3 regions of the Streptomyces sp. NPDC055400 genome follow, and region 3 is predicted to be linked to each of the others. Evidence: riboswitches for the same ligand, from Rfam matches in the RefSeq annotation. Region 3 holds a riboswitch; each other region holds the start of a gene.

Region 1 (9,723 bases), on a different contig from region 3:
TTCGTCCTCGTACGAGCAGCGCCCGCAGCGCCGTGACGAGCGGGGCAACTACGAGAAGCGCGACCGTCGCGACGACCGTCCGTCGGGCGGCTTCAACCGTGACCGCCGTGACAACGACCGTGGCGGCTTCCGTCGCGACGACCGTCCCTCCGGTGGCGGCTTCAACCGTGACCGCCGTGACGACAACCGTGGTGGCTTCCGTCGCGACGACCGTCCCTCCGGTGGCGGCTTCAACCGTGACCGCCGTGACGACAACCGTGGCGGCTTCGACCGCGACCGTCGTGACGACCGCGGTGGCCGTTCCTTCGAGCGTCGTGACAACGACCGTCCGTCCGGCGGCTTCCGCCGCGACAACGACCGTCCGTCCGGCGGCTTCAACCGTGACCGTCGCGACGACCGTCCCTCCGGTGGCGGCTTCAACCGCGACCGTCGTGACGAGCGCCCCTCGGGCGGCGGCTTCCGCCGTGACGACCGCCCCTCCGGCGGCCACCGCGGCAGCGACCGTCCGTTCAACCGCGACCGTCGTGACGACCGTCCCGCCGGCGGCGGCTTCCGCTCCGGTGGCCACGACCGTCCGTACGGCCGCCGTGACGACCACCGCGGTGCGGGCTCCGGCTCGACCGGCGGTTCCTCGTTCCGCCGCGACGAGAAGCCGCGCTGGAAGCGCAACGGCTGAAACGGCTGAAGGCCGCAGGGCCTGACCGCCTGACCTGAGAAGGGCCCGGGAGACGATCACGTCTCCTGGGCCCTTCTTTCTTTTCGCGCTCCTGCACCGCCGTTCACCCACCGCCGTTCACTCGCGGGCATTTTTTGGCCAACGGCCGCGCATGGCACGGCCGTTGGACGGGCATCGCTGGGGGCATGACAAGTGACCCAGCGGCGCAGCAGCAGCCGCCGCCATCGACCGACGAAGAGCGCCTCGCGCAACTCGGCTACACCCAGGTCCTCGCCCGCCGCATGTCGGCGTTCTCCAACTACGCCGTCTCCTTCACGATCATCTCGGTGCTCTCCGGGTGCCTGACGATGTATCTGTTCGGGATGAACACCGGCGGCCCCGCCCTGATCACCTGGGGGTGGGTCGGGGTCGGACTGATGACGCTGTTCGTCGGGCTCGCGATGGCGGAGATCTGTTCCGCGTACCCGACCTCCGCCGGCCTCTACTTCTGGGCGCACCGGCTCGCACCCGCGCGGACGGCCGCCGCGTGGGCGTGGTTCACGGGCTGGTTCAACGTCCTCGGTCAGGTCGCGGTGACCGCCGGGATCGACTTCGGCGCCGCGTCCTTCCTCGGCGCGTATCTGAACCTCCAGTTCGACTTCGAGGTGACGCCGGGGCGGACGATCCTGCTGTTCGCGGCGATCCTCGTGCTGCACGGACTCCTCAACACCTTCGGCGTGCGCATCGTCGGGCTGCTCAACAGCGTCAGCGTCTGGTGGCACGTCGTCGGCGTCGCCGTCATCGTCGGCGCCCTCGCCTTCGCGCCGGACAGCCACCAGACCGCGTCCTTCGTCTTCACGAAGTTCGTCAACAACACCGGCTGGGGCAGCGGGTTCTACGTCGTCCTCATCGGACTGCTGATGGCCCAGTACACCTTCACCGGCTACGACGCCTCCGCACACATGACCGAGGAGACCCACGACGCTTCCACCGCGGGGCCGAAGGGCATCGTGCGGTCCATCTGGACGTCCTGGATCGCCGGGTTCGTGCTGCTCCTCGGCTTCACCTTCGCCATCCAGTCGTACCAGGGCGCCCTCGGCTCGGCCACGGGCGCGCCGCCCGCGCAGATCCTGCTCGACGCGCTCGGGGCGACCGCCGGAAAGCTGCTGCTGCTCGTCGTCATCGGCGCGCAGCTCTTCTGCGGCATGGCCTCCGTCACCGCCAACAGCCGTATGATCTACGCCTTCTCGCGTGACGGCGCGCTGCCGTTCTCGCACGTCTGGCACACCGTCAGCCCGCGCACCCGTACCCCCGTCGCCGCGGTGTGGCTTGCGGCGTTCGGCGCGCTCGTGCTCGGACTGCCGTACCTCATCAACGTCACGGCGTACGCGGCCGTGACCTCGATCGCCGTCATCGGTCTCTACATCGCGTACGTCGTCCCGACCCTGCTGCGGCTGCGCAAGGGCGACGCCTTCGAGCGCGGGCCCTGGCACCTGGGCAGGTGGTCGCGGCCGATCGGGATCGTGGCGGTGGTGTGGGTCGCCGTCATCACGGTCCTCTTCATGCTGCCGCAGGTCTCACCGGTCACCTGGGAGACGTTCAACTACGCCCCGATCGCGGTCCTTGTGGTCCTCGGGTTCGCGGGCGTGTGGTGGCTGGTGTCGGCCCGGCACTGGTTCCTCAACCCGGAGCACGCGCGGACCGTGGCGCGTGAGGCGGGGCGCGTGGGAGCGCCGGAACCGGTCGATCCGTGAGCGGCGGGCGCGCCGCGCGGCCGCCCGTGTGACATCCGACAGGCCGTGGAGGCCGATACCCGATCGGCCTCCCGGCCCCGGCGGGCTATGCTCGGGGATGCGTCGGCGCGAGCCGGCGCGTGGACCCTTAGCTCAATTGGCAGAGCAGTGGACTTTTAATCCATTGGTTGTGGGTTCGAGTCCCACAGGGTCTACAGAGAAAGCCCAGGTCGGAGGGCATCCGATCTGGGCTTTCGGCGTGTTCGGGGGTTCCGGGGCCGTCAGCTCGCCCGCCGCTCGCCCGGGGTGTCGGGGCGTCAGCCCTTTCGCAGATACCGCCGCTTCACCGCCGTCAGTGCGACCGCGTACAGGGCGAGGACCGCCGCGAGGAGCGCGTAGTACACGGGCGGCAGGGGAGTCATGCCGAGCTGGCGGGCGGCGGGGGTCAGGGGCAGCAGGATGCCGGCGGCGGTCAGGGACGCGACCGCCCAGCGGACCGGGGCCGGGGTGCGCGGGGCGCGGCCGGTGCGCAGGAGCAGCATCACCAGCGCCTGTGTCAGGAGGTTCTCGGTGAACCAGCCCGAGTGGAACGCCGCCTCGTCGGCCGCGCCCGCCGTGGAGTGCAGGGCGAGCGCGAGGACGCCGAAGGTCGCGAGGTCGGCGGCGGCGTTGAGGACGCCGAACCCGGTGATGAAGCGCAGGAAGTCGCGCGGGCGCAGCGTCGTGGGCCGGCGCAGGGCGCCGGGCGCCGGGCGGTCGAAGGCGAACGAGAGCTGGGCCCCGTCGAAGCACAGGTTCTGCGCGAGCACCTGAGCCGGGAGCATCGGCAGGAACGGCAGCAGGAGGCCCGCCGAGAGCATCGCGATCACGTTGCCGAGGTTCGAGGAGAGCGTGACGCGCAGATACGTGGCGATGTTGCCGCTGCTGTGACGTCCCGCGGTGATCGCGTGGCCGATCGCGGTGAGGTCCTTGCCCGGCCGGTCCGCGGGCTGCGCGAGCACGATGTCCGCCGCGTCGCGCGCCACCGGGACCGCGTCGCGCGGGCAGATCCCGACGTCGGCGGCGCGCAGCGCGGGCAGGTCGTTCACGCCGTCGCCCAGGAAGCCGACGGTCGTCTCCCCGCCGGCGCGCAGGGCGGTGACGATGCGGGCCTTGTGGGTGGGGGTGCAGCGGGCGAAGACGGTGGTGCGGCGGGCGAGGCGGGCCAGTTCCCCGTCCGTGAGCGCGTCGAGGACGTCCGCGGTCTGTACGTCGCCGGCGGCGAGCCCCAGATCGCGCAGGGCGCGCGCGGCGGTGCCGGGGTGGTCGCCGGTGAGCACCTTGACCGTGACGCCGCGCCCTGCGAGATCGCGCAGCGCCTGCGAGGCGGTCGGCACGAGGGCGTCGGTGAAGGCGACGAAGCCGGTGAAGGTGAGGCCGCGTTCGTCGGCGGTGCGGTACGGGCGCTGCCGGGCGGGGCGTTCGGCGGTCGCCACGGCGAGGATCCGGAGCCCGTCGCCGGACAGCGCCGCGGCCCGGGCGAGCAGGCTCGCGCGTTCGGTGTCGTCGAGGGCGCACCGGTCGAGGACGTTCTCCACGGAGCCTTTGACGGCGAGCGTGACCGTGCCGAGGCCGCCGGGCCGCCGGACAACGGCGGTGGCGAGGCGTCGTACGGGGTCGAAGGGCAGGGCGGTGATCCCGTCGTACGCGTCGGTGACGGCCGGGTCTGCCGCGAGGGCCTCGGTGATGACCGCCTCGTCGAGCGCGTCCGGGGCCGGCAGGTCGGCGAGCTGGAGCGTCCACCAGGCGGAGACGGCCGCCCAGTGCAGGGCATCGGGGTCGGTGCGGGCCAGGTCGACGGCAGGGCGGTCCTGGGTGAGGGTGCCCGTCTTGTCGACGCAGAGGATGTCGACGGCGCCGATGTCGTGGAGCGCGGGGAGCCGTTTGACGATGACGCCGTGGGCGCGGGCGAGCAGCGCGGAGCCGCGGGCGAGCGCTGTCGTGACGATGACCGGCAGCATCTCCGGGGTGAGCCCGACGGCCACCGCGACGGCGAACGGCAGGGTCTCCAGGCCCCGGCCGCGCAGCGCGGCGCCCGCCATCAGGACCAGCGGCGGCGTCAGCAGCATGAAGCGGATCAGGGTCCAGGAGATGCCGTGCACGGAGCGCTCGAACGCGCTCGCCCCGCGTGGTACGCCGACCGTGCGGTGGGCGGAGGCGAAGCGGGTGCCGGCGCCTGTCGCGAGCACCACGGCGCTCGCGCTCCCGGAGGCCACGCTGCCGCCCTGGAAGCACAGATGCGCCGACTCGCCGTCCGAGGGCAGGTCCACGGGATGCTTGTCGGCCGGCACGGACTCCCCGGTGAACGCCGCCTGCTGCACGGTCAGGCCCTGCGCCCGCAGGAGGCGCACGTCGGCGGGGACCAGGTCGCCGGGGCCAAGGCGTATCACGTCGCCGGGCACCAACTGGCTTACGGGGACCTCGTGTTCGACAGGTGCGGCGCTCTCGTCGTCGCCGGGGCGCCGCAGCACGGTCGCCGTCGTCGCGACCAGGTCGCGCAGGCCCGCCATGGCGCTGTCCGCGCGGCGCTCGCCGGCGGAGCGCAGGCCGCAGCTGACGGCGACCAGAACGAGGATCACGCAGGCGGTGCCCCAGGCCGCGACGGTCGCCGAGACGAGGCCGAGGCAGAGCAGGACGCCGGTGAACGGGTCGCGCAGGCTGCGGGCGGCCAGGCGGGGCCAGGACAGGGGGCGCGTACCCGGCAGGACGTTCTCACCGTGGCGGGCGAGGCGCCGCTCGGCCTCCGCCTCGGTGAGGCCGCGCGGGCCGCTGTCGAGGGAGCGCAGGAGCTGGAGGGTCGGACGGCCGGGGTCCGTCTGCGGGGCGGTGTCGGTCACTCTCGGGCGCCGTCAGGGATTCTCGGGTGTCGTCACCGTCGTCTTCTCCCGTTCATCGGACCGCGAAAGGCTCCCCGGCAAGGGGTTCGAGCCTTCAGTTTAGGGGCGGAACTTTTGCCGCCCCCCACTAGTTTCTACAGCGCTGTAGAAGATCAGTATGTGCCGATCGAGGAGAGTCATGGCCCTGTGGGATCGCTTCAAGGAGTCCGCGTCGACGATGCAGACGCAGCTCATGGCGAAGAAGAACGACCTGAAGAGCGGCGCCTTCCGTGACGCGAGCATGGCGATGTGCGCGCTGGTCGCCGCGGCGGACCGGAACATCGACCCGGCCGAGCGCAGCCGCGTGGCCCAGCTCATCTCCACGAACGAGGTGCTGCAGAACTTCCCGGCGGACCAGCTCCAGAGCCGCTTCGACGCAAATCTGAACAAGCTGACCGCCGACTTCGACTTCGGCAAGGTCAGCGTCCTCCAGGAGATCGCCAAGGCGAAGAAGAAGCCCGCCGAGGCGCGCGCGGTCATCCAGATCGGCATCGTCATCGGCGGCGCGGACGGTGACTTCGACAAGACCGAGCAGGCCGTCGTCCGCGAGGCCTGCCTGATGCTCGACCTGCCCCCGCACGAGTTCGACCTGTAGGCGGATACACCGAAGGCCCGGAACCATTGGTTCCGGGCCTTCGGCCTTCAGTAGCGGGGACAGGATTTGAACCTGCGACCTCTGGGTTATGAGCCCAGCGAGCTACCGAGCTGCTCCACCCCGCGTCGGTAAACACGACTCTACGCCATTGCGGCGACAGAACGCGAATCGGTTGCCCGGCGTTCCGCGATCCGCCGCCTCGGGCCCCTTTCACCCGGTCGGTCCCGTCAGGTCGCCCGATGCCTGTTCCGGGGGAACCCTGGGGTGGGGTCCGACGACGTGCGCAGGCGCGGGACCGACGCGGACGGTGGCGGGAGACGAGCGGTGGGGCAGCGAGGAGGACACGGTCGAGAGTCGGAGCCGGGCCTGTCCCGCGCCCGGTTCTTCGTGCGTCTGCTGCCCGTGCTGCTCATCGTGGTCGGGGCGATCTACGACTACATGACGCCGTCGACGTTCACCGGCGTGCCCCTCTTCACCGCCGCGCCGCTGGTCGCCGCACCGTTCTTCTCGCCCCGCGGTACTTTCCTGACCGGCCTCGCGACCGTCGCCGTCGTACTCGGGGTGCATCTCAGATACACCCGCAGTTACGACACCGACGCCATCACCGAACTCGTCACGGTCGTCACCGTCGCCGTCCTCGCCTGTGTCATGAACCGCGTCGTGCGGCGGGGCAGTGAGCAGCTCACCTCCGTGCGCCAGATCGCCGAGGCGGCCCAGCTCGCCGTCCTGCCCGAGCCGGCGGAGCGCATCGGCGGCCTGGAGATCGCGGCGCGCTACGAGGCGGCCCAGGCGGGGGCCTTCATCGGGGGCGACCTGTACGCGGTGCAGGACACCCCGCACGGGGTGCGGCTCGTCGTGGGCGACGTACGCGGGAAGGGCATGGGCGCGGTGTCCGCCGTGGCCGTCGTCATCGGCGCCTTCCGGGAGGCGGCCGAGCAGGAGGCGACCCTGGAGGCGGTCGCGCAGCGGCTGGAGCGGGCGCTCGCGCGGGAGGGGCTGCGGCGCAACGGCCTCGACGAGTCCGAGGGTTTCACCACGGCCGTGCTCGCCGAGATCCCGCACGGCAACGGCCTCGTACGGGTCATCAACCGCGGCCACCCGGAACCCCTGATCCTGGGCGGCGACGGGGCGCTCAAGGTCCTGTCGCCGCCGGAGCCCGCGCTGCCGCTCGGGATGGGCAGCCTCGGCAGCTGGCCCGACCGGGCGTCCGAGACGGAGTTCCCGTCCGGGGCGACGCTGCTGCTCTACACCGACGGCCTCTCGGAGGCGCGCGACGCGGAGGGCACCTTCTACGACCCGGCGGCCCGGCTCGCGGGGCGGATGTTCCCGGGGCCCGATCCGCTGCTGGCCGCGCTCGCCGCCGAGGTCCGCCGGCACACCGGGGGCGGCACGACGGACGACATGGCGCTGCTCGCGGTGAGGCGGCCGTGAAGCACCAGTGAAGCAGCCGTGACTGCCGTCTTCACCTTCCTTAGTCGAACGACGTCGCTGCGCATAACATTTGACAAACCGTCAGATGAACCGCCCGCTCCGACGGCCGGTCAACTCGCCCGATTCCGCCCGCTCGTGCCCCGATAAGTCCAGGCCAAAGGCGTTAACGATCAGTCGGAACGGCTTGGAATCGGGCCCCGGTGTCTATTAACGTTCGATAACGCAGCGCGGTCGTCCCAGCCGTCACAAGAGATGGCTCCGTGCGCACGCGCCTAATCCCGCAAGGGAGCCGGGGAACCACCAACTTGGGGTGAATCGGACGTCTTTCCTTGCGGAAGGCGTCGGTAGGAGACCTTCCTGCTCCGAACCCGTCAGCTAACCCGGTAGGCGAGAAGGAAGGAAAGGAGCGCGCCCCAGTGGCGTCCAACCGGCCTGCCCCAGAGTTCTCCTACGCGCCGATCGACGAAGAGTTCGGCGAAGCGGACGAGCGGACCTGGGACGAGTGGAATCCCACCGAGGAGTCCGTCCGCCCCGTACGCGGCCGGCACCGCGTAGCCAAGCAGCGCGGCGGCCTCGCGCGCAGCTCCACCGTTCTCGGGGTCGGCGTGATCGCGGCCGTCGGCGCGGGCGGCATCGCCACCGCGCAGGGCGGCAAGCCCCCCGTACACATCTCGATGCCCGACCTCTCGGCCGTCAAGGACTCGCTGCCGGACGCCAAGTCGCTGCCCGGCGTGGGCGCGCTGATATCCGACGGTTCGGACGACGACTCGTCCGGCGCCGACGCGGCCCCGCTGACCGGCGCCGGCGTCACCACCGCGGACGCCCGCCAGGGCGAGACCGCCGGTGAGGCACTGCGCGCCCGCATCATGCAGCAGGCCGAGCAGCAGCAGGACCAGGCCGCCGACGCCGAGGCCGCGGCCGCCGAGGAGGCCGCCGCCAAGAAGGCCGCCGAGGACGCGGCCAAGGAGCAGGACGCCGCCACGGCCAAGGCCGCCGCCGACAAAAAGGCGGCGGAGGAGGCCGCGAAGAAGAAGGCCGAGGCCGAGCGCCTCGCCGAGCTCGCCAAGAGCTTCACGCTGCCGGTCGCCTCCTACACGATCACCGGCACGTTCGGTCAGCCCGGCTCGATGTGGTCCTCCGGCTACCACACGGGTCTCGACTTCGCCGCTCCCACGGGTACGCCGCTGAAGGCGATCCACTCCGGCACCGTCAAGGAGGCCGGCTGGGCGGGCGCGTACGGCTACCGCACCGTCCTTGAGCTGCCGGACGGCACCGAGCTCTGGTACTGCCACCAGTCGTCCCTCAACGTCAGCGCCGGCCAGAAGGTGACCAGCGGCGACGTCATCGGCCGCGTCGGGGCCACCGGCAACGTGACCGGGCCGCACCTCCACCTGGAGGTCCACCCCGGCGGCCAGGCGACCGGAGTCGACCCCGCGCCGTGGCTGCGTTCCAACGGCCTGACCATCTGAGGCGCCTCACCCTCCGAACCCCGGTGGTCCTGACGGCAACCCCCCGACGTCAGGGCTGCCGGTCGGCCATGCCCGGAATATCTTGCTCCGTATCGGTGTTATGACGGACCATGACTTCTCTTCGCAAGCTCGGCTCGTCCGACCTCGAGGTGTTCCCGCTCTCCCTCGGCGGCAATGTGTTCGGCTGGACCGCCGACGAGGCGCAGTCCTTCGCCGTGCTCGACGCGTACGTCGCCGCCGGCGGCAACTTCGTCGACACGGCCGACGCGTACTCGTCGTGGGTACAGGGCAACAAGGGCGGCGAGTCCGAGACCGTCATCGGCAAGTGGCTGGCCGCGCGCGGCAACCGCTCCGATGTCGTCATCGCCACCAAGGTCGGCGCCCACCCCGACTTCAAGGGGCTGTCCGCGAACACCATCAAGTCCGCCGCAGACGAGTCGCTGCGCCGCCTCGGCACGGACTACATCGACCTCTACTACACGCACTTCGACGACCCGTCCGTGCCGGTCGAGGAGATCATCACCGCCCTCGACGAGCTGGTGAAGTCCGGGAAGGTGCGCGCCATCGCCGCGTCGAACCTGACCCCGGAGCGCCTCCAGGAGTCCCTGGACTTCTCCGACCGCGAGGGCCTCGCCCGCTACGCGGCGCTCCAGCCGCACTACAACCTCGTCTCGCGCGACACCTACGAGGGCGGGCTCCAGGGGGTCGCCTCCCGCGGCGGCCTCGCCGCCGTCCCGTACTACTCCCTGGCGTCCGGGTTCCTGACGGGCAAGTACCGGCCGGGCACCGAGGTCGACAGCCCGCGGGCCGCGGGCGCGGGTCAGCACCTGCAGACCGAGCGTGGCGTGCGCGTCCTCAAGGCCCTCGACGAGGTGGCGCAGGCGCACGGCGCCGAGGTCGCGACGGTCGCCCTCGCCTGGCTCGC
Region 2 (9,723 bases), on a different contig from region 3:
TCGGGCACGGGGGCGGACCGGACGGCGAGGGGCTCCACGTCGTCCCAGCTGGGCATGGCCATCAGCGTGCGGTCGCCGCGGTGGCCTCGGACAGGGACTGGGCGAAGGCGAGGGTCTGACGGACGGTGTCGGGACCGTCCCCGGTCTCGCTGACGCGCAGGCTCAGGTCGTCGGCCGTCGAGCTGCCCGTGTACCCGTGGTCCGCCTCGCAGTTGGGGTCGCCGCACGCCGCGGGCTCGAGGTCGATGCGGGCGACGGCGCCCCAGCCGATGGTCAGGACGACCTCGCGGGGCAGGGTGCCCGGAACGTACTTCTCCGGGTTGGCGACGACGCGGCTGAGCACGACCGACGAGATCCGGCCGAGCTTCACGGACTCGGTGGACGTCGTGGCGTACGGCGTCGGCGACGTGGTGTCGGCGGCCTGCTCGTCGGTGTGGCTGACGATGAAGCGGGTGCCGGTGAGGACCAGCACGGTGACGTGCCTGCGCACCTCGTTCGAGTCGAAGGTGGTCTCCTGGTGGACCAGATACGACCCGATGGGTTCGCCGCCGACCGCGGCCTCCACCGCCTCGGCCACGAGGGCCGGGTAGTAGCCGCTGCGCTCGATCGCCGCGCGAAGCCCTTGGGTCGTCGTACTGGTCTTGGCCATGAGACCCATCCTAAAGCCCGGCGGGGGGCTCGCGGTGCGCCTGTGGACGGGTGCGGAAAACACCTGTATGTGGGGCTCGTCTCACCGGTCCGCTCAGTACGCGGGCAGGGTGCGCGGGCCGAGGTCGTCGCGGGCGGGGGGCGGGGCGAGCCGTATCGAGGCACCGAGGACCGACAGACCGCTCTGGGCGACGACGACGGGCTCCAGGGAGACGGCGACGACCTCTGGGTGGTCGTCCACGAGCCGCGAGACCCGTTGCAGCACCTCTTCGAGCGCTGCCGTGTCGACGGGCGCGGAGCCGCGCCAGCCGAAGAGCAGGGGCGCGGTCTTGATGCCCCTGACGATCGACTGGGCGTCGCGGTCGGTGACCGGAATCAGCCGGTGCGCGGTGTCGCCGAGCAGCTCGGACGCGGCGCCCGCGAGCCCGAAGGAGAGCACCGCGCCTGCGGCGGGGTCGATGACCGCGCGGACGACGGTGTCGACACCTCGGGGTGCCATGGCCTGGACGACGGGCCGCAGCTCCTCCGGCTTGCCGAGCGATTCGGACAGCTCTTCGTAGGCGCGGCGCAGCTCCGCCTCGTCTCCCAGGTCGAGGCGTACTCCTCCGAGGTCGGCGCGGTGGCGCAGGTGCGGGGCGGTCGTCTTGAGGGCGACGGGATAGCCGAGGGTGCGCGCGGCGGCGGCCGCCTCGTCGGGCCCGGGGGCGGGCAGGGTCTGCCGTACGTCGATGCCGTAGCGGGCGAGGAGGGCGCGGGCGTCCTCGGGGGCGAGCTCGGCGCCGCGCGGGTCGTCGTCCTTCGCGAGGAGCGCGGTGATGAGCTCGGCGGCGCCCGTCTCGTCGATGCCGTCGTACTCGGGGACCTTGCCGGGCTCCGCGGCGTCGCGCCGCCACTGGGCGTACTTGACGGCTTCGGCGAGGGCGTGGACGGCGCGCTCGGCCGCGGGGTAGGCGGGGATGAGCGCGGGCGTGGGGGCGGGCTCGTCCGTGGGCGGGCGTCCGGCCGGGGGGCCGCCGGGGGTCTTGGCGAGCGCGCGCGGGCCGGTGCTGGTGGCCGCGGAGAGCGCCTCGGCGAGGCCGCCGAGCTCGACGTGCACGACCAGGACCGGCTTGGTGGGGGCGCCGGCGGCGGCCGAGCTGAGCGCCTCGGCGAGCGCCGCGTCCTCGGCGGTCGACTCCCCCACCGCGGGCATGGCCGTGACGACGACCGCGTCGCACTTGTCGTCCGCGAGCGCCTCCGTGAGCGCCGCGTGGAAGTCCTCGGCGGACGCCGCGGTCGTCAGGTCCCTCGGCGGCTTCGGCCGCAGGCCCTCGGCGAGGCAGACGTCGTACGTGAGGAGGCCGAGCGACTCCGAGTTCCCGAGGATCGCCACGCGGGGGCCCGGCGGGAGGGGCTGGCGGGCCAGCAGCAGGCCGGTGTCGACGAGTTCGGTGATGGTCTCCACGCGGATGACACCCGCCTGGCGCAGCAGGGCCGAGACGGTGGCGTACGGCAGGCGCGTGGCGCGGACGGCGTGGCCGAGGGGCGCGATGCCACTGTGCCGGGCGCCCTGCACCACGACGAGGGGCTTCGCGGCGGCCGTGCGGCGGGCGAGGCGCGTGAACTTGCGCGGATTGCCGATGGATTCGAGGTACATCAGGGCGACGTCCGTGTCGGGGTCGTCGTACCAGTACTGGAGTACGTCGTTCCCGGACACGTCCGCGCGGTTGCCGGCGGAGACGAACGTCGACACACCTGTCACTCCGGTCACGCCGCCGCCGCGCCGCTGGAGGCGGGCGAGCAGCGCGATGCCGATGGCTCCGGACTGGGCGAACAGGCCCATGCGGCCCGCGCGCGGCATCTCGGGCGCGAGCGACGCGTTGAGCCGCACCTCGGGCGAGGTGTTGATGACGCCGAAGGCGTTCGGCCCGATGAGGCGCATGCCGTACGAGCGGGCCTGGCGCACCAGTTCGCGCTGGCGGGCGCGGCCCTCGCTGCCGGACTCGGCGTATCCGGCGGAGACCACGACGATCCCCCGCACGCCGCGCTCGCCGCATTCGGCGACGACTTCGGGGACCTGCTCCGCGGGAACCGCGACGACGGCCAGGTCGACGGCCTCGGCGGCGTCGATGTCGTGGACGGAGCGGTGGGCGGGGACGCCGTCGAAGTCGCTCAGGTCGTCGGGGAACGCCTTGTTCACGGCGTGGAGGCGGCCGGTGAAGCCGGCGTCGCGGAGGTTGTCGAGGACGCTGCGGCCGACTCCGCCGGGCGTGCGGCCCACGCCTATGACGGCGACGGAGCCGGGGGCGAGGAGCCGGTGCACCGAGCGGGCCTCGGCGCGCTGCTCGCGGGCGCGCTGCACGGCGAGCGAGGCCTCGGTGGGTTCGAGGTCGAACTCCAGGCGGACGACGCCGTCCTCGAAGTGTCGCTTCTGGGTGTATCCGGCGTCCGTGAACACCTTGATCATCTTGGTGTTGGCGGGCAGCACCTCGGCGGCGAAGCGGCGGATGCCACGCTCACGGGCGACGGCGGCGATGTGCTCCAGGAGCGCTGACGCGACGCCCCGGCCCTGGTGGGCGTCCTGAACGAGGAAGGCGACCTCGGCCTCGTCGGCGGGGGCGGAGGCGGGCTTTCCCTGGGCGTTGATCCGGTCGTAGCGGACCGTCGCGATGAACTCGCCGCCCACAGTGGCCGCGAGGCCCACCCGGTTCACGTAGTCGTGATGGGTGAAGCGGTGGACGTCCTTGGCGGACAGGCGCGGGTACGGCGCGAAGAAGCGGTAGTACTTCGACTCGTCGGAGACCTGCTCGTAGTAGCTCGTGAGCCGCTCGGCGTCGTCGATGGTGATGGGCCTGATGCGCGCGGTGCCTCCGTCGCGCAGCACCACGTCTGCTTCCCAGTGGGCGGGGTATGCGTGCCGGTCCGACGGGGTCTGCATGGGGCCAGCGTACGGCGCGGCGGTGACAGTCGTACGGGTCGCGGCGCGAGCGGGCCGAAGGCACGCTATGAGGGCCGACGGGCGTGTGCGGGCGGTACGCAGGGCTCACATCGGGAACGTCCACCGATGTGGGAGACTGGTCTAGACAACCTTGAGAATCCTGAAGGGCAGCATCACATGGCTGAGCGCCGCGTCAACGTCGGCTGGGCCGAGGGCCTTCACGCCCGCCCCGCCTCCATCTTCGTCCGCGCGGCCACGGCCGCCGGCGTCCCCGTGACGATCGCCAAGATCGACGGCAACCCCGTCAACGCCGCCTCCATGCTCGCGGTGCTCGGCCTGGGCGCCGGCGGCGGCGAGGAGATCGTCCTGGCCTCCGACGTCGAGGGTGCGGACATCGCACTCGACCGTCTGGCCAAGCTGGTCGCCGAGGGGCTCGAGGAGCTTCCCGAGACCGTCTAGTACGGGCCCCGGTTCCGGGTCTCGCGATTCTTGGGCGCCGCCTCCTGCTCACAGAAGACCGCGCCGTACAAAGGGTCTGTTCGGATTTTCCGAGCAGACCCTTTTGCTTTCTGCGGATCTTTTCTCGGAATTTTAGGGCAGGGGAAACAGAGCCCTTGGAAATGGGCCGCCCTCTTTGTATACGGCGCCTCTGTTAATGCTGAAGCCCCACTGTGTTGACGGGATGTTGCGAAGTCCTCACACGGCCATCCGGACGGGGGGCGCGCGGGCGATGAGCGGCCGCGGCGCGCTCCGTGTGCTGCGCCGTGAGCGCCCGCGCGCGCTCCACGTCACCGCGCGCCACGGCGTCGACGATCGCCCCGTGCTCGGCCCAGGAGTCGGCGGGCCGCGCGGGCTGTTCGACGGTGTACATCCACGCGATCTTGTGGCGGAGCTGAGTGAGCATCGTGATCAGCCCCGGGCTGCCGGACGCCTGCGCCAGCGTCTCGTGGAACCAGCCGCCCAGCGAGCGCAGATCCTCGCTCTGACCTCGCCTGGAGCGCTCCTGGCCGAGCCTGACCAGGCCCCGCAGGACCTTCAGGTGCGCCTCGGTGCGGCGCTGGGCGGCGCGGGCCGCCGCGAGCGGTTCGAGGAGCATGCGGATCTCCAGCTGGTCCGCCGCCTCCTGCGCTGAGGGTTCGGCGACGCACGCACCCGCGTGCCTGCGGGTGACGACGAAGCCCTCGGCCTCCAGCGTGCGCAACGCCTCGCGCACGGGGACGCGCGAGACGCCGTAGCGGCGGGCGAGCACCTCCTCGGTGAGCCTGCCGCCGCGCTCGTAGACACCGGAGACGATGTCGTCGCGGATCGCCGTGCATACCGAGTGCGCCGGAATGCGCATGCCCCGACCTCCGCCTTAATCCCCGCGAAACGCGGTCGATAGTCGCCCGTACAGCGCGATTGACGTCTTGTTCAGCTCGCCTGTCCAGCGACTCTATTCCAGCGGGCGCGAATTTCCGACGGCAGGCCGTAATCCATGGATATTTTTTGGACACCGGCGTCAGGAACAGGCGGGCGGGGAACAAGCGGGTCCGGGAACGACGAATGCCCCGGCTCAGTGAACCGGGGCATTCGGTGCGTCTTCGCGAGGTACGCGGCGAAGGTCAGACGTTCACGCCGTGGGAGCGCAGGTACGCGACGGGGGCGATGTCCGAGCCGTACTCGGGGCTCGTGCGCGCCTCGAAGTGGAGGTGCGGGCCCGTGACGTTGCCGGTCGCTCCGGAGAGGCCTATCTGCTGCCCCGGGGTGACCGTCTGGCCGACGGAGACACCGATGGACGACAGGTGGCCGTACTGCGTGTACGTACCGTCGTTCATCTTGATGACGATGTTGTTGCCGTAGGCGCCGCCCCAGCCGGCCTCCACGACCGTGCCCGCGCCCACCGCGTGGACCGAGGTGCCACTGGCGGCGTGGAAGTCGATGCCGGTGTGGCTGCCGGAGGACCACAGGCCGCTGCCGGCCTTGTACGCGGTGGACACGTACGAGCCGGTGACCGGGATGACGAAGGCGTTCAGGCGCTTGCGCTCGGCCGCACGGGCGGCGCGCTCCTTGGCCTCGCGCTCGGCCTTGGCCTTGGCGGCGGCCTTGCGCCGGTCCTCTTCGGCCTTCTTCTTGGCCTCGGCCTCGGCCCTCTTCTTCGCGGCGGCCTCGTCGGCGGCCTGCTGCTGGGCGGCGGCCTGCGCGTCGATCTGCTCCGCGAGGGAGTCGCCGATGGAGATGGCCTTGGTCAGGCCGGTCTGCTCCACGGCCGCGTCGTCGGCGGCGAGGGCGGGGGCGGCGAGGCCTCCGACGACACCGGTCGTGGTGAGCGCGGCGACGCCGGCGACCTGCGCGGTGGTGCGCGTGAGACGGCTCGGGCGACGGTGCTTCCCGCTGGCACGGGTGAACGCCATGGGGTGGCTGATCCTTTCCTTCCTTCTCGCCTACCGGGTTAGCTGACGGGTTCGGAGCAGGAAGGTCTCCTACGGACCCCCTTCAGGGAAGGGCGTCCGATTCACCCCAGGGACGGTGGGTCCCCGGCTCCCCCGGCTCGCGCCTTGGGGGACTCGGCGATGACTGTCCGGTGCCACGGGCGCGGCGTACATCTGGCGGACAGCCGGACCGACGCTAAGCGGGGCAACTTTCAATCAACAAACGGAACCGGGCTTTTGTAGCGCATGCCACAGGGCAGACAGGCAACCACTGGTTCAATCCGGACAAACAAGGGCCCCGGTGGCCATCTCACCCACCGGGGCCCCTCGTTGCACGCCGGTCGCGGTCAGCCCGTGACGACGGTCACCTCTCCGATGCCGAGCGCCCTGACGGGCTCCTCGATCTGCGCGGCGTCACCGACGAGCACCGTCACGAGACGGTCCATCGGGAAGGCGTTCACGACCGCCGCGGTGGCCTCCACGGTGCCCGTCGCGGCGAGCCGCCGGTACACCTCCGCCTGGAAGTCGTCCGGCAGGTGCTGCTCGACCTGGTCGGCGAGCGTCCCCGCGACGGCCGCGGCGGTCTCGAACTTGAGCGGGGCGACGCCCACCAAGTTCTGTACGGCCACGTCCCGTTCGGCGTCGGTGAGGCCCTCCGCCGCGAGCGTGCGCAGCACCGTCCAGAGGTCCTCGAGCGCCGGACCCGTGTTCGGCGTGTCCACGGAGCCGCTGATGGCGAGCATCGCGGCGCCCGTCCCGTCCGGCGCCGAGCGCAGCACCTGGGCGAACGACCGCACGCCGTAGGTGTATCCCTTCTCCTCGCGCAGGACGCGGTCCAGGCGGGAGGTGAGGGTGCCGCCCAGGCAGTACGTGCCGAGCACCTGCGCCGGCCACACCCGGTCGTGCTTGTCCGCGCCGATGCGGCCGATCAGGATCTGCGTCTGCACCGCGCCCGGCCGGTCGACGATGACGACCCTGCCGGTGTCGTCGGCCGTCACGGGCGGTACGGGGCGCGGCTCGGCCGTGTTCCCCGTCCAGGCGCCCAGCGTGTCCGCGAGGAGGGCGTCGAGGTCGATGGCCGCGAGGTCGCCCACGACGACGGCGGTGGCCGTGGCGGGACGCACGTACCGGTCGTAGAAGGCACGTACGGCCGCCGCGTCGATGGCCGTGACGGTCTCCTCGGTGCCCTGGCGCGGGCGGGACATGCGCGCGGTGGCCGGGAAGAGCTGCTTCGAGAGCTCCTTGGCGGCGCGGCGGCCCGGGTTCGCCGTCTCGTGCGGGATCTCGTCGAGGCGGTTGCGCACGAGGCGTTCGATCTCGCTGTCCGCGAACGCGGGCGCCCTGAGGGCGTCGGCGAGCAGGCCGAGCGCTTTCGGAAGGCGGGAGACGGGGACCTCCAGGGAGACCCGTACGCCGGGGTGGTCGGCGTGCGCGTCGAGCGTCGCGCCGCAGCGCTCCAGCTCGGCGGCGAACTCCTCGGCTGCCAGCTTGTCGGTGCCCTCGGAGAACGCCCTCGCCATGATGGTGGCGACGCCGTCGAGCCCGGCGGGCTCGGCCTCCAGGGGCGCTGCGAGGTTGATCTCGACCGCGACGACCTGCTGGCCCGGGCGGTGGCAGCGCAGCACCGTCAGGCCGTTGTCGAGGGTGCCGCGCTCGGGCGCGGGGAAGGCCCACGGCCTGGCCGTGCCGGCCTGGGGCTGCGGGTGGAAGTCCATGGTCGCGAGCTCGGTCACTTGCCGGCCTCCTTGTCTGCGGCCTCGATGGCGTCTGCGGTCGCGCCGGCGGTGTCGTCTGCGGCCTCGTCCGTGAGGGACGCTTCGGCGGTCTCGTCGGCCTCTTCGGGGGCCGTGGGCTCGTAGACGAGCACCGCGCGGTTGTCGGGACGCAGGTGGGCCTTGGCCACCTCCTGGACCTCCTCGGCGGTGACGTCGAGGACGCGCTGGACGGCGGTCAGGGCGAGCTGCGGGTCGCCGAACAGGACGGCGAACCTGCACAGTTCGTCGGCGCGGCCCGAGACCGTGCCGAGCCGGTCGAGCCACTCGCGCTCCAACTGGGCCTGGGCGCGTTCCATTTCCTCCGGGGTGGGCCCGTCGGCGGCGAACCGCGCGAGTTCCTCGTCGACGGCCTCCTCGATGACCGGGACCTCGACGTCGGCGGACGTCTTCACGTCCAGCCAGCCCACGGAGGGCGCCCCCGCGAGCCGCAGGAGGCCGAACCCGGCGGCGACGGCGGTCTGGTCGCGCCGTACGAGCCGGTTGTAGATCCGGGACGACTCGCCGCCGCCGAGGACCGTCAGGGCCAGGTCGGCCGCGTCGCACGCGCGCGTACCGTCCTGCGGCAGCCGGTAGGCGGCCATCAGCGCGCGGGCCGGGACCTCCTCCTCGATGACCTCGCGCACGCCCTCACCGATCAGGTCGGACAGGGCGCCGTCGCGCGGGGGCTGCTTGCCGTCGTGGCGCGGGATGGAGCCGAAGTACTTCTCGACCCAGGCCAGCGTCTGCGCGGGGTCGATGTCCCCGACGACCGAAAGCACGGCGTTGTTCGGCGCGTAGTACGTACGGAAGAACTTCCGCGCGTCCTCCAGGGTGGCCGCGTCCAGATCGGCCATGGAGCCGATGGGCGTGTGGTGGTACGGGTGGCCCTCCGGGTAGACGAGGGCGGTCAGCTTCTCGAACGCGGTCCCGTACGGAACGTTGTCGTAGCGCTGGCGGCGCTCGTTCTTGACGACGTCGCGCTGGTTCTCCATCGACTCCTCGTCGAGCGCGGCGAGGAGGGAGCCCATCCGGTCGGCCTCCAGCCAGAGCGCGAGCTCCAGCTGGTGGGTCGGCATGGTCTCGAAGTAGTTGGTGCGCTCGAAACTCGTCGTCCCGTTCAGCGAGCCGCCGGCGCCCTGCACCAGCTCGAAATGCCCGTTCCCGTGGACCTGCTTCGAGCCCTGGAACATCAGGTGCTCGAAGAGATGAGCCAGGCCCGTGCGGCCCTTGACCTCGTGGCGCGAGCCGACGTCGTACCAGAGGCAGACGGCTGCGACCGGGGTCAGGTGGTCCTCGGAGAGCACCACGCGCAGGCCGTTGGCGAGGCGGTGCTCGGTCGCTGTCAGGCCGCCGGAGCCGGCCTCGGCGGTGGCCGTGTGACCCATGGGCATGTACGTCCCTTCGATCGCTGAACTATCGCGGAAACTGCAGATGTGCTGCCAGTTCTGCCACTGTATGCAAGCGTTCTGACGCCTGGCGAAGTTCCCGCACTGGGTACGCCGAGAGCGAGCACCGAACGCCCTACGGACGGGTCGCGGTCGGCGTTGTCAGTGGGGCGGTCCACAATGGTGCGCGTCAGATTCTCGTACATGCCCCGGCAGCATCTGTGAAGGAGCCGCAGCAGCGATGGCCCGCCGCAGCACGAAGACCCCGCCTCCCGACGACTTCGAGGAGCGGATCCTCGACATCGACGTTGTCGACGAAATGCAGGGCTCCTTCCTCGAGTACGCGTACTCGGTGATCTACTCCCGGGCCCTGCCGGACGCCCGTGACGGCATGAAGCCCGTGCACCGGCGCATCGTCTACCAGATGAACGAGATGGGCCTGCGCCCCGACCGCGGCTACGTGAAGTGCGCCCGCGTCGTCGGCGAGGTCATGGGTAAGTTGCACCCGCACGGAGACGCGTCGATCTACGACGCCCTGGTGCGGCTCGCCCAGCCGTTCTCGATGCGCCTCCCCCTGGTCGACGGCCACGGCAACTTCGGCTCCCTGGGGA
Region 3 (9,723 bases):
CCGCGCCCACCCCCCACACCGACAAGCCGGACGTCGCGGGCGCCGTCGACGAGGTCAAGCGCCTCCTCGGCGAGGGCCGCATCACCCAGGCCGTCGACATCCTCGGCGCGATCCTGCCCGCCGCCGCGGCCCAGCACGGCGAGCACTCACCGGTCGTCCGCACGCTGCGCAAGCAGTACGCCGCCACGCTCATGGACGACGGCCAGTACCGCCGCGCCCTGCCCGAGCTGCGCCGCCTCGCCGACGAGCGCGCCACCGAGGCGGGCCAGGCCGACCCGCAGTCCCTCCAGTTCCGCTACGAGGCCGCGCAGTGCCTGGAACAGCTCGGTGAACCGGCCGCCGCACTCGCCGAATACCGGGCGCTGCTCCCGTACTACGAGAACCAGTACGCGACGACGGACATCACGCTGCCCCTCGAAGTCAGGCGCCGCATCGGCCACTTGCTCCTCGCCCTCGGCGACCGGGCCGCCGCGCACGACACCCTCGTACGCCTCCTGCACGACGCGGAGCGCCTGCACGGCCCTGGCCACCCGTTCCCGGCCGAAATCCGCCGCACCTTGCAGTGGCTGGGGCAGGTCCGGGGCTGAGCCGGGGCGGGCCGGGCGCGGGGGAGTGCCTCAACTCCTGGCGAATCGTTGGGTCGAATAGGTGGCCGAGAGCACGGCCACTGCCTAACATCGATCACCGCCGGACTTTGTGCACCGACGCACAAACTCGTCGCAGGGAGGCCCACCTTGCACCGCCGCAAGAGCAGCAACAGCCGCCGCACCGCGCTCGTCCTCTCCACCGCCGCCGTAGCCGCGATCCCGCTCCTCACCGCCTGCGGCAACGAGGCGCATCCCGGCGCCGCGGCCGTCGTGGGGAGGGACCGCATCACCGTCTCCCAGCTGCAGAACCGGGTGAACGAGGTGCGCGACGCCCAGCAGGCCGCCACCAAGGACGACCAGCAGTACGAGCAGGCCATCGCCAAGTCCGGCAGCCTCACCCGGAACACGCTGCACTCCATGGTCTTCGACCGCGTCCTGCACCGCGCGGCCGCCGACGCGGGCGTCACGGTGTCCCGCAGGCAGGTCCAGGAACGGGAAGCCGCGATGGCGCAGCAGGCCGGCGGCGTCCGGCAGCTCGAGCTCGCCCTGCTCCAGCAGTACAGCATCGCGCCCGAGCGCATCAGGGACAGCGCCCGCACCGACCTCGAGGTGATGGGCCTTGCCCAGAAGGTCGGCGCGAACATGCAGTCCCAGTCCGAGACCGACCAGGCCCCCTTCTGGAAGGCGCTCGACCAGGCCTCCAAGGAGCTGAACGTCGACCTGAACCCGCGCTACGGCACCTGGGACATCGCCAAGAGCCATGGCCGCGCCGACGCGAAGACGCCCTGGGTGCGCGAGGTCACGTCCCCGAAGACGGGTCAGCAGACGGCGTAGGGACTCTCGCCCGGCGTGCGGCGGGCGGCCTGGGTTACGTTCGAGGCGTGAACGCCGAGAACGCACCCGCCGCCGCCCCGACCGGCCGCATCGTCCTGCTCACCACCAGCCACCGTGTCGCGCCCGGCCTGCTGTCGTGGTCGGCCTGGCAGCTCCTGCACGCCGCCGACGAGGTGCTGTGCGCCGACGCCGCGCACCCGCAGCTGCCGTATCTGCGGGAGGCAGGCATCGAGGTGCGGGAGGCCGCGCCGAGTGCCGGTGAGCTCGTCGACGCCTGCGCCGGGGGCCGCACCGTCGTGGTCGTCGCCACCGCCGAGGGAGACCGGCGCCTGACCGACGGCCTCGCCGCGCTCGCCGGGTCGGGCCGCGTCGCGATGCCCGACCTGGAACTGCTCCCGGCCTCCTACGACCTGCCGGGCGCCCGCCTCCTCGACCTGGTCCAGGTCATGGACCGCATCCGCCGCGAGTGCCCGTGGTCCTCGCAGCAGACCCACAAGGGCCTCGCGAAGTACGCGATCGAGGAGGCGTACGAACTCGTCGAGGCGATCGAGGACGGCGACCGGGACGAACTGCGCGAGGAGCTCGGGGACGTGCTCCTCCAGGTCGTCTTCCACGCCCGGATCGCCGAGGAGGCCTCCGGCGAGGAAGGGGACGAGGCGTTCTCCGTGGACGACGTCGCCGGCGGCATCGTCGAGAAGCTCATCCACCGCCACCCGCACGTCTTCGGCGACGACACGGCGCTCACGCCCGAGGACGTGAAGGAGCACTGGCTGCGCACGAAGGCCGTGGAGAAGCAGCGCGAGTCCGTCACGGACGGGGTGCCGGTCGGCCAGCCCGGCCTCGCACTCGCGGCGAAGCTGGGGTCCCGGGTCCGCACGGCCGGCCTCGACGTGCCGGCGCCGGGCGGCGACGGCGTCGGCTACGAACTGCTCGCCCTGGCCCTGCGAGCCGAGTCCGACGGAGTCGACCCGGAAGCAGCGCTGCGGGCGGCGGCCCGGGCGTACCGAGACGCGATCCGCGCGGCGGAGGGGCTGGCCTAGGGCCTGTCTTCACATTCCCGCCTGCCCCGCGGCGTCTGGCACGCGCATCTGCGGCGTTGTCGTCGGTTGCCGACGCTCCGCGTCGACGCCCTCCTCCGCCTTGCAACTGCACGCACCAGACGCCGCGGGGCCCGCCCTTCGGGCGGACGACGGGAATGTGAAGACAGGCCCTAGGGCCTGTCGGCGGCGGGGTCCGGCCAAAGGGCCGCCCCGCGCCGGATACCGTCGACGCGTGACCGAAAAGCCCGCGCAGCGCACCGCTCCCGAACTCTTCACCTGGGAGTTCGCCACCGATCCGTACCCGGCCTACGCCTGGCTGCGCGAGCACTCGCCCGTTCACCGCACCACGCTCCCCAGTGGCGTCGAGGCCTGGCTGGTCACGCGGTACGCGGACGCGAAGCAGGCACTGGCCGACCAGCGCCTGTCCAAGAACCCGGCGCACCACGACGAGCCCGCCCACGCCAAGGGCAAGACCGGGATTCCGGGCGAGCGCAAGGCCGAGCTGATGACGCATCTGCTCAATATCGACCCGCCGGACCACACCCGGCTGCGCCGCCTCGTCTCGAAGGCGTTCACCCCGCGCCGGGTGGCCGAATTCGCGCCCCGGGTACAGGAGTTGACCGACCGGCTCATCGACGAGTTCGCCGCCAAGGGCGAGGCGGACCTCATCCACGACTTCGCCTTCCCGCTCCCCATCTACGCGATCTGCGACCTGCTCGGCGTCCCGCGCGAGGACCAGGACGACCTGCGGGACTGGGCGGGCATGATGATCCGCCACGGGGGCGGCCCGCGCGGCGGGGTCGCCCGCTCCGTGAAGAAGATCCGGAACTATCTCGTCGAGCTCATCCACCGCAAGCGCGACGAGCCCGGCGACGACCTGATCTCCGGCCTCATCCGCGCCTCCGACCACGGCGAGCACCTGACGGAGAACGAGGCCGCCGCGATGGCCTTCATCCTCCTGTTCGCCGGTTTTGAAACCACCATCAACCTCATCGGCAACGGCACATACGCCCTGCTCACCCACCCCGAGCAGCGCGAGCGCCTGCAACTCTCCCTGGGAAAGGGAGAATCGGGCCTCCTCGAGACCGGCATCGAGGAACTCCTGCGTTACGACGGCCCGGTGGAGCTCGCCACCTGGCGCTTCGCGACCGAGCCGCTGACCGTCGGCGGACAGGACATCTCCGTCGGCGACCCCGTCCTCGTCGTGCTCGCCGCCGCAGACCGCGACCCGGCGCGCTTCGAGGAGCCGGACACCCTCGACCTGTCCCGGCGTGACAATCAGCACCTCGGATACGGGCACGGCATCCACTACTGCCTCGGCGCGCCCCTCGCGCGCCTGGAGGGGCAGACCGCTCTCGCGACGCTTCTGACGCGCCTTCCGGACCTGCGACTCGCGGGAGAACCTACCGATTTGCGCTGGCGCGGCGGGCTCATCATGCGGGGATTGCGCACACTTCCGGTCGAGTTCACGCCGCATCAGGAGGGCCCGGACAAAGCCCCGTAACTGACGGATCGTCAAGACTGTGACTTTCACGTGATCTCTGCTGCATCGACTTGTGACAAGCGTTCGACTCCCGCTACGTTCACCAGTCATCGCGGCACCACCCGCCGCAGCATTCCCCGAGCCACCGAAAGGCGCCTCCATGCTCACCGGGAACGGTCGTCACCGTCGCCCCCGCCAGGCTCCCGCGCTCATCGTCGCCGCGGGAGTGGCCGGCTCCGCCATCGCGATCCCTCTGCTCGGCGCGACCAGCGCGAGCGCCGCATCGACGGCCACGTGGGACAAGCTCGCCGAGTGCGAGAGCGGCGGCTCCTGGAGCGCCGATCCGGGCAACGGGTACTACGGCGGGCTCCAGTTCTCCCAGGAGACCTGGGAGAACTACGGCGGCCTCGACTTCGCGCCGCGCGCCGACCAGGCCAGCCGCTCGCAGCAGATCGCCGTCGCCGAGAAGGTCCTCGCCGACCAGGGCCCGAGGGCGTGGCCGGTCTGCTCGGTCACCTCGGGGCTCACGGCGGACGACGCGGCGGCCAAGGTCGATCCCGGGGCGGCCCTGCCGACCCCGTCCGCGTCCGCCGGCGACTCCGGCAGCGACGACGCGGCGAACGGCGACACCGCGAAGGACGACGCGAGCGACGAGCCGGCGGACTCCGCGTCCTCGGGCGCGAAGGACGACTCCCGAGAGATGAATCACGACGGCTCGGGTGATACCGCAGGTAACACCGCGGATGACTCCAAGGGCGACAAGTCCGGCCGGGACGGCTCGACTTCGACCCCCGGCGCGCCCTCGTCGGAGGCCTCCGGCAGCTCGGACTCCACCACGGCGCCCGCCTCCGGCCGGCATCGCGGCGACGCCGCCGAGGACGATGCCACGGGCTCCTCGCGCGCCGACGACAGCTCGGGCCGCCACGCCTCGCGCGGTGGTGAAAACGGGCGCAAGGGCGCTAATGCGGATGAAGGCTCCTATACCGTGCGTGCCGGCGACAACCTCTGGGACATCGCCGACACCCATGACGTGGACGGCGGATGGGCCGCTCTGTATGCCGAGAACAAGAAGACGGTGGGTGCCGACCCGGACCTCATCCTTCCTGGTCAGAGTCTGGATCTTGGGCTCGAATCGGGCGAAAAGTAGCGGCAGTTCGGGCTGAATGTCTGCTTTGGCGAGAGTGAGAGATGGGTCTCAAAGGCCCTGATCGTCTTTGAAATTCCGGCGATCCGCTGCTTACGGTCATCACCGCTCGCCACAGCGGGCCCCGTCGGATGTCACGCCGAATCCTGCCAATGTCCGTACGGGAACAGTCGTCGCGTAAGCGCCGTAGGCAGGAGCGGGGGACCCAAGGTAAGTGCCGGCCCCGGCCGTTGAGAGACGGCCGAACGACCGGCTTGGGGTGAAGTCGCACGCAGGACGTGCGACCGGGCACTCATCCGGCCCGAACCCGACAGCTCACCTCGTAGGCGTCGGTGAGGGGATCTCTCGATGCTGTTTTCCAGCAAGGGCAAGCACCGCCGCCCGACTGCCATTCAGCGGTCTGTCCGCGTCGCCACGCTCGCCGGTGTCGCCGGTGCCGCTGTCGCCGTCCCGCTGATGGGTGCCACCGGCGCCTCCGCCGCCACCGCCTCCGAGTGGGACGCGGTCGCGCAGTGCGAGGCCGGCGGCAACTGGTCGATCAACACGGGCAACGGCTACTACGGCGGCCTCCAGTTCTCCTCGTCCACGTGGGCCGCGTACGGCGGCACCGCGTACGCCTCCACCGCCGACAAGGCCTCCAAGGCGCAGCAGATAGCCGTCGCCGAGAAGGTCCTGGCCAGCCAGGGCAAGGGTGCCTGGCCGAGCTGCGGCGTGGGCCTGTCCGCCGCCTCGACCGGCTCCGCCCCGGCCGCCGCCCCGCAGCCGGAGCGCAAGGCCGAGCAGCCGACCACCCGCAGCCAGGAGCGCACGACGCCTGCCGCGAAGCAGGAGTCGAAGAAGACCGTCGAGACCCCGGCCGGCAAGAAGGTCAAGAAGGGTGACGGCGAGTACAAGGTGAAGGCCGGCGACACCCTCAGCACCATCGCCGAGGCGCACCACACCAAGGGCGGCTGGGCGAAGCTCTTCAAGCTGAACAAGGACATCGTCGAGGACGCCGACCTGATCTACCCGGGCCAGCAGCTCCACCTCAAGTAAGCAACAGAGGAGCAGCAGCCCCCAGGCCGCTCGGGTACCGGCCTTCGGCGGACGGCCGGTACCACGCCAGGTTTCCCCAAGGACTCCCCGCCCCGGGTGCGCATTCCCCCGTCGCGCCCGGGGCGGGGCTCTGGCGCGTGAGGGGTCCTGGGCTTTCGTCCGTTGCCGGCCGGGATTCTTTGTTCCGTTCGGAAACAATTCGCTCTCGGTTTTGTCCACGGGCCGGTCGGTCGGCTGGCCGGTGCCTGGAGCCGGATAGGCTCACGTGTTGCCGGACCATGCGGCCCGGCGTAGTTGCGTCACATCCCAGAAGGAGATGCTCGTGCCGTCCATCGACGTCGTCGTAGCCCGGGAAATCCTGGACTCCCGAGGCAACCCCACGGTCGAGGTCGAGGTCGGCCTCGACGACGGCAGCACCGGTCGTGCCGCTGTCCCGTCCGGTGCGTCCACCGGCGCGTTCGAGGCCATCGAACTCCGCGACGGTGACCCGAACCGCTACCAGGGCAAGGGTGTCGAGAAGGCCGTCCTCGCCGTCATCGAGCAGATCGGCCCGGAGCTCGTCGGCTACGACGCCACCGAGCAGCGCCTGATCGACCAGGCGATGTTCGACCTGGACGCCACCGACAACAAGGGCTCGCTCGGCGCCAACGCCATTCTCGGCGTCTCCCTCGCCGTCGCGCACGCCGCCTCCGAGGCCAGCGACCTGCCGCTGTTCCGCTACCTCGGCGGCCCGAACGCGCACCTGCTGCCCGTCCCGATGATGAACATCCTCAACGGTGGGTCGCACGCCGACTCCAACGTCGACATCCAGGAGTTCATGATCGCGCCGATCGGCGCGGAGTCCTTCTCCGAGGCCCTTCGCTGGGGCGCCGAGGTCTACCACACCCTCAAGAAGGTGCTGAAGACCAAGGGCCTGTCCACCGGCCTCGGCGACGAGGGCGGCTTCGCCCCGAACCTGGAGTCCAACCGCGCCGCGCTCGACCTCATCATCGAGGCCATCAAGCAGGCCGGTTACGTCCCCGGCGAGCAGATCGCGCTCGCCCTCGACGTCGCCGCGTCCGAGTTCTACAAGGACGGCAAGTACGAGTTCGAGGGCAAGTCCCGCTCGGCCGCCGAGATGACCGAGTACTACGAGGAGCTCGTCTCCGCGTACCCGCTGGTCTCCATCGAGGACCCGCTGTACGAGGACGACTGGGCCGGCTGGAACGTCATCACCGAGAAGCTGGGCGACAAGGTCCAGATCGTCGGCGACGACCTCTTCGTCACCAACCCCGAGCGCCTCGCCCGCGGCATCGAGGAGGGCTCCGCCAACGCCCTGCTCGTCAAGGTCAACCAGATCGGTTCGCTGACCGAGACCCTGGACGCCGTCGAGATGGCCCAGCGCAACGGCTTCAAGTGCATGATGTCCCACCGCTCCGGCGAGACCGAGGACGTCACCATCGCCGACCTCGCCGTCGCGGTGAACTGCGGCCAGATCAAGACCGGCGCCCCGGCCCGCTCGGACCGCGTCGCCAAGTACAACCAGCTCCTGCGCATCGAGGAGATCCTCGACGACGCCGCGGTCTACGCCGGCCGCAGCGCGTTTCCCCGCTTCAAGGGCTGACGCCCTGCGCTCTGCGTTTCCCCGCTTCAAGGGCTGACGCCCTGCGCTCGGCGGTCCCTTGTTTCAAGGGCTGAGCCACACAGGCTTCGGTAGAAGCGTCGTACGTACGTCCCCGCACCCGGTCCCGTACCGTGTGCGGGGACGTACGCACGTAAAGGGGAGGCGCGAAGATGGCCGGGAGAGTCCGGGACAGGGACCGTGAACGGTTCTCCACCGCGACCCGGCTGCGTCTGCTCGGCGAGCAGACCGCCGAGCGCGTCTACCGCTCCCAGACCAGACGCCAGGCCCGCCGCTCCCGCCTCACCGGCCGCGCGGCACTCCTGGCCCTCGTCCTGTGCACGCTGGTCGTCGCGCTCGCCTACCCCATAAGGCAGTACGTCTCCCAGCGCGGGGAGATCGCCGACCTCCGGCGCCAGCAGCAGGAGGCCCAGAGCAGGGTCGACAGGCTGCGCGACGAGAAGGCACGCTGGCAGGACGACTCGTACGCGGAGCAGCGGATCCGCGAACGGCTCCACCTGGTGATGCCGGGCGAGACCGGCTACATCGCGCGCGACCCCGACGCGGCGAAGCGCACCCGCCCCGAGCAGGGCGCGGCGGGCCGGCCCTGGTACTCGAACGTCTGGGACGGCGTCGACAAGGCCGACCGCCCCGACAACTGACCCGCCTCACCAATGCCCGAAGCCGAAGCCCGAAGCCGAAGCCCCAAGCTCCGACCCCAAGCCCGAACCCGTAGTACCCCCACCGAAGTTCACTGAAGGAAAGCCCCCAGGCATGGACACGCCCCCGCCCCAGACCGAGCCGACCACGCCCACGGACGCCGACATCCAGGCGTTCAAGGAGCAGCTCGGCCGCCCGCCGCGCGGCCTGCGGGCCATCGCCCACCGCTGCCCGTGCGGCAACCCGGACGTGGTCGAGACGGCCCCGCGCCTCGAGGACGGCACGCCCTTCCCGACGACGTACTACCTCACGTGCCCGCGCGCCGCGTCCGCGATCGGCACCCTGGAGGCGAACGGCGTCATGAAGGAGATGACGGAGCGCCTTCAGACGGACCCCGAGCTCGCGGACGCGTACCGCAAGGCGCACGAGGACTACATCGCGCGCCGCGACGCCATCGAGGTCCTCGAGGGCTTCCCGAGCGCGGGCGGCATGCCGGACCGGGTGAAGTGCCTGCACGTCCTGGTCGGCCACTCGCTGGCCGCGGGCCCGGGCGTGAACCCGCTCGGCGACGAGGCCATCGCGATGCTGCCCGAGTGGTGGGCGAAGGGCCCGTGCGTGTCGGCCGCGCCCGAGGAGAGCGAGTGACCCGCGTCGCCGCCGTCGACTGCGGCACGAACTCGATCCGCCTGCTCGTCGCCGACGCCGACCCCGTGACGGGCGAACTCGTCGAGCTGGACCGCCGCATGACGATCGTGCGGCTCGGGCAGGGCGTGGACCGCACGGGACGCCTCGCGCCCGAGGCGCTGGAGCGCACCTTCGCGGCCTGCCGCGAGTACGCCGAGGTCATCAAGGCGCACGGCGCCGAGAAGATCCGGTTCGTGGCCACGTCCGCGTCCCGCGACGCCGAGAACCGGGACGACTTCGTGCGCGGGGTCATGGACATCCTGGGCGTCGAGCCCGAGGTCATCACCGGTGACCAGGAGGCCGAGTTCTCCTTCACCGGCGCGACGAAGGAGCTGACGGGCCGGGCCGACCTCGACAAGCCCTACCTGGTCGTGGACATCGGCGGCGGCTCGACGGAGTTCGTCGTCGGCGAGGACACGGTCATGGCCGCGCGCTCCGTCGACATCGGGTGCGTCCGTATGACGGAGCGCCACCTCGTGGGGGCGGACGGCACGGTCACCGACCCGCCGACGCCCGCGCAGATCGAGCGGATCCGCGAGGACATCGTCGCGGCCCTCGACCTCGTGACGCAGACCGTCCCCCTGACCGCGGCCCGCACGCTCGTCGGCCTCGCCGGCTCCGTGACGACGGTCGCCGCCCTCGCGCTCGGCCTGAAC

What was found. Region 3 has a riboswitch for cyclic di-AMP ahead of ACWIGU_RS19050 (transglycosylase family protein). Riboswitches for the same ligand answer to the same signal wherever they lie in the genome.
Region 1: another riboswitch for cyclic di-AMP. It lies ahead of ACWIGU_RS11260 (M23 family metallopeptidase); the one in region 3 lies ahead of ACWIGU_RS19050 (transglycosylase family protein).
Region 2: another riboswitch for cyclic di-AMP. It lies ahead of ACWIGU_RS33480 (M23 family metallopeptidase); the one in region 3 lies ahead of ACWIGU_RS19050 (transglycosylase family protein).

Annotation. Positions count from the first base shown of each region.
Region 1 is NZ_JBSHLM010000003.1:673,745-683,467, forward strand. Features, by position in the region: gene ACWIGU_RS11225 (DEAD/DEAH box helicase) at 1-676, shown strand, start outside; gene ACWIGU_RS11230 (amino acid permease) at 862-2,409, shown strand; tRNA gene ACWIGU_RS11235 (tRNA-Lys) at 2,531-2,603, shown strand; gene mgtA (magnesium-translocating P-type ATPase) at 2,706-5,264, opposite strand; gene ACWIGU_RS11245 (tellurite resistance TerB family protein) at 5,443-5,898, shown strand; tRNA gene ACWIGU_RS11250 (tRNA-Met) at 5,950-6,023, opposite strand; gene ACWIGU_RS11255 (PP2C family protein-serine/threonine phosphatase) at 6,223-7,329, shown strand; cyclic di-AMP (ydaO/yuaA leader) riboswitch at 7,589-7,734, shown strand; gene ACWIGU_RS11260 (M23 family metallopeptidase) at 7,746-8,798, shown strand; gene ACWIGU_RS11265 (aldo/keto reductase) at 8,909-9,723, shown strand, end outside.
Region 2 is NZ_JBSHLM010000015.1:123,480-133,202, reverse strand. Features, by position in the region: gene ACWIGU_RS33505 (alkaline phosphatase family protein) at 1-62, opposite strand, end outside; gene ACWIGU_RS33500 (DUF5998 family protein) at 62-649, opposite strand; gene ACWIGU_RS33495 (bifunctional acetate--CoA ligase family protein/GNAT family N-acetyltransferase) at 743-3,565, opposite strand; gene ACWIGU_RS33490 (HPr family phosphocarrier protein) at 3,743-4,024, shown strand; gene ACWIGU_RS33485 (GntR family transcriptional regulator) at 4,218-4,904, opposite strand; gene ACWIGU_RS33480 (M23 family metallopeptidase) at 5,167-5,955, opposite strand; cyclic di-AMP (ydaO/yuaA leader) riboswitch at 5,969-6,124, opposite strand; gene ACWIGU_RS33475 (M16 family metallopeptidase) at 6,321-7,706, opposite strand; gene ACWIGU_RS33470 (M16 family metallopeptidase) at 7,703-9,112, opposite strand; gene ACWIGU_RS33465 (DNA gyrase/topoisomerase IV subunit A) at 9,354-9,723, shown strand, end outside.
Region 3 is NZ_JBSHLM010000006.1:451,338-461,060, forward strand. Features, by position in the region: gene ACWIGU_RS19025 (serine/threonine-protein kinase) at 1-587, shown strand, start outside; gene ACWIGU_RS19030 (SurA N-terminal domain-containing protein) at 735-1,421, shown strand; gene ACWIGU_RS19035 (nucleoside triphosphate pyrophosphohydrolase) at 1,469-2,461, shown strand; gene ACWIGU_RS19040 (cytochrome P450 family protein) at 2,694-3,965, shown strand; gene ACWIGU_RS19045 (transglycosylase family protein) at 4,105-5,091, shown strand; cyclic di-AMP (ydaO/yuaA leader) riboswitch at 5,261-5,432, shown strand; gene ACWIGU_RS19050 (transglycosylase family protein) at 5,437-6,123, shown strand; gene eno (phosphopyruvate hydratase) at 6,440-7,726, shown strand; gene ACWIGU_RS19060 (FtsB family cell division protein) at 7,897-8,385, shown strand; gene ACWIGU_RS19065 (DUF501 domain-containing protein) at 8,498-9,028, shown strand; gene ACWIGU_RS19070 (Ppx/GppA phosphatase family protein) at 9,025-9,723, shown strand, end outside.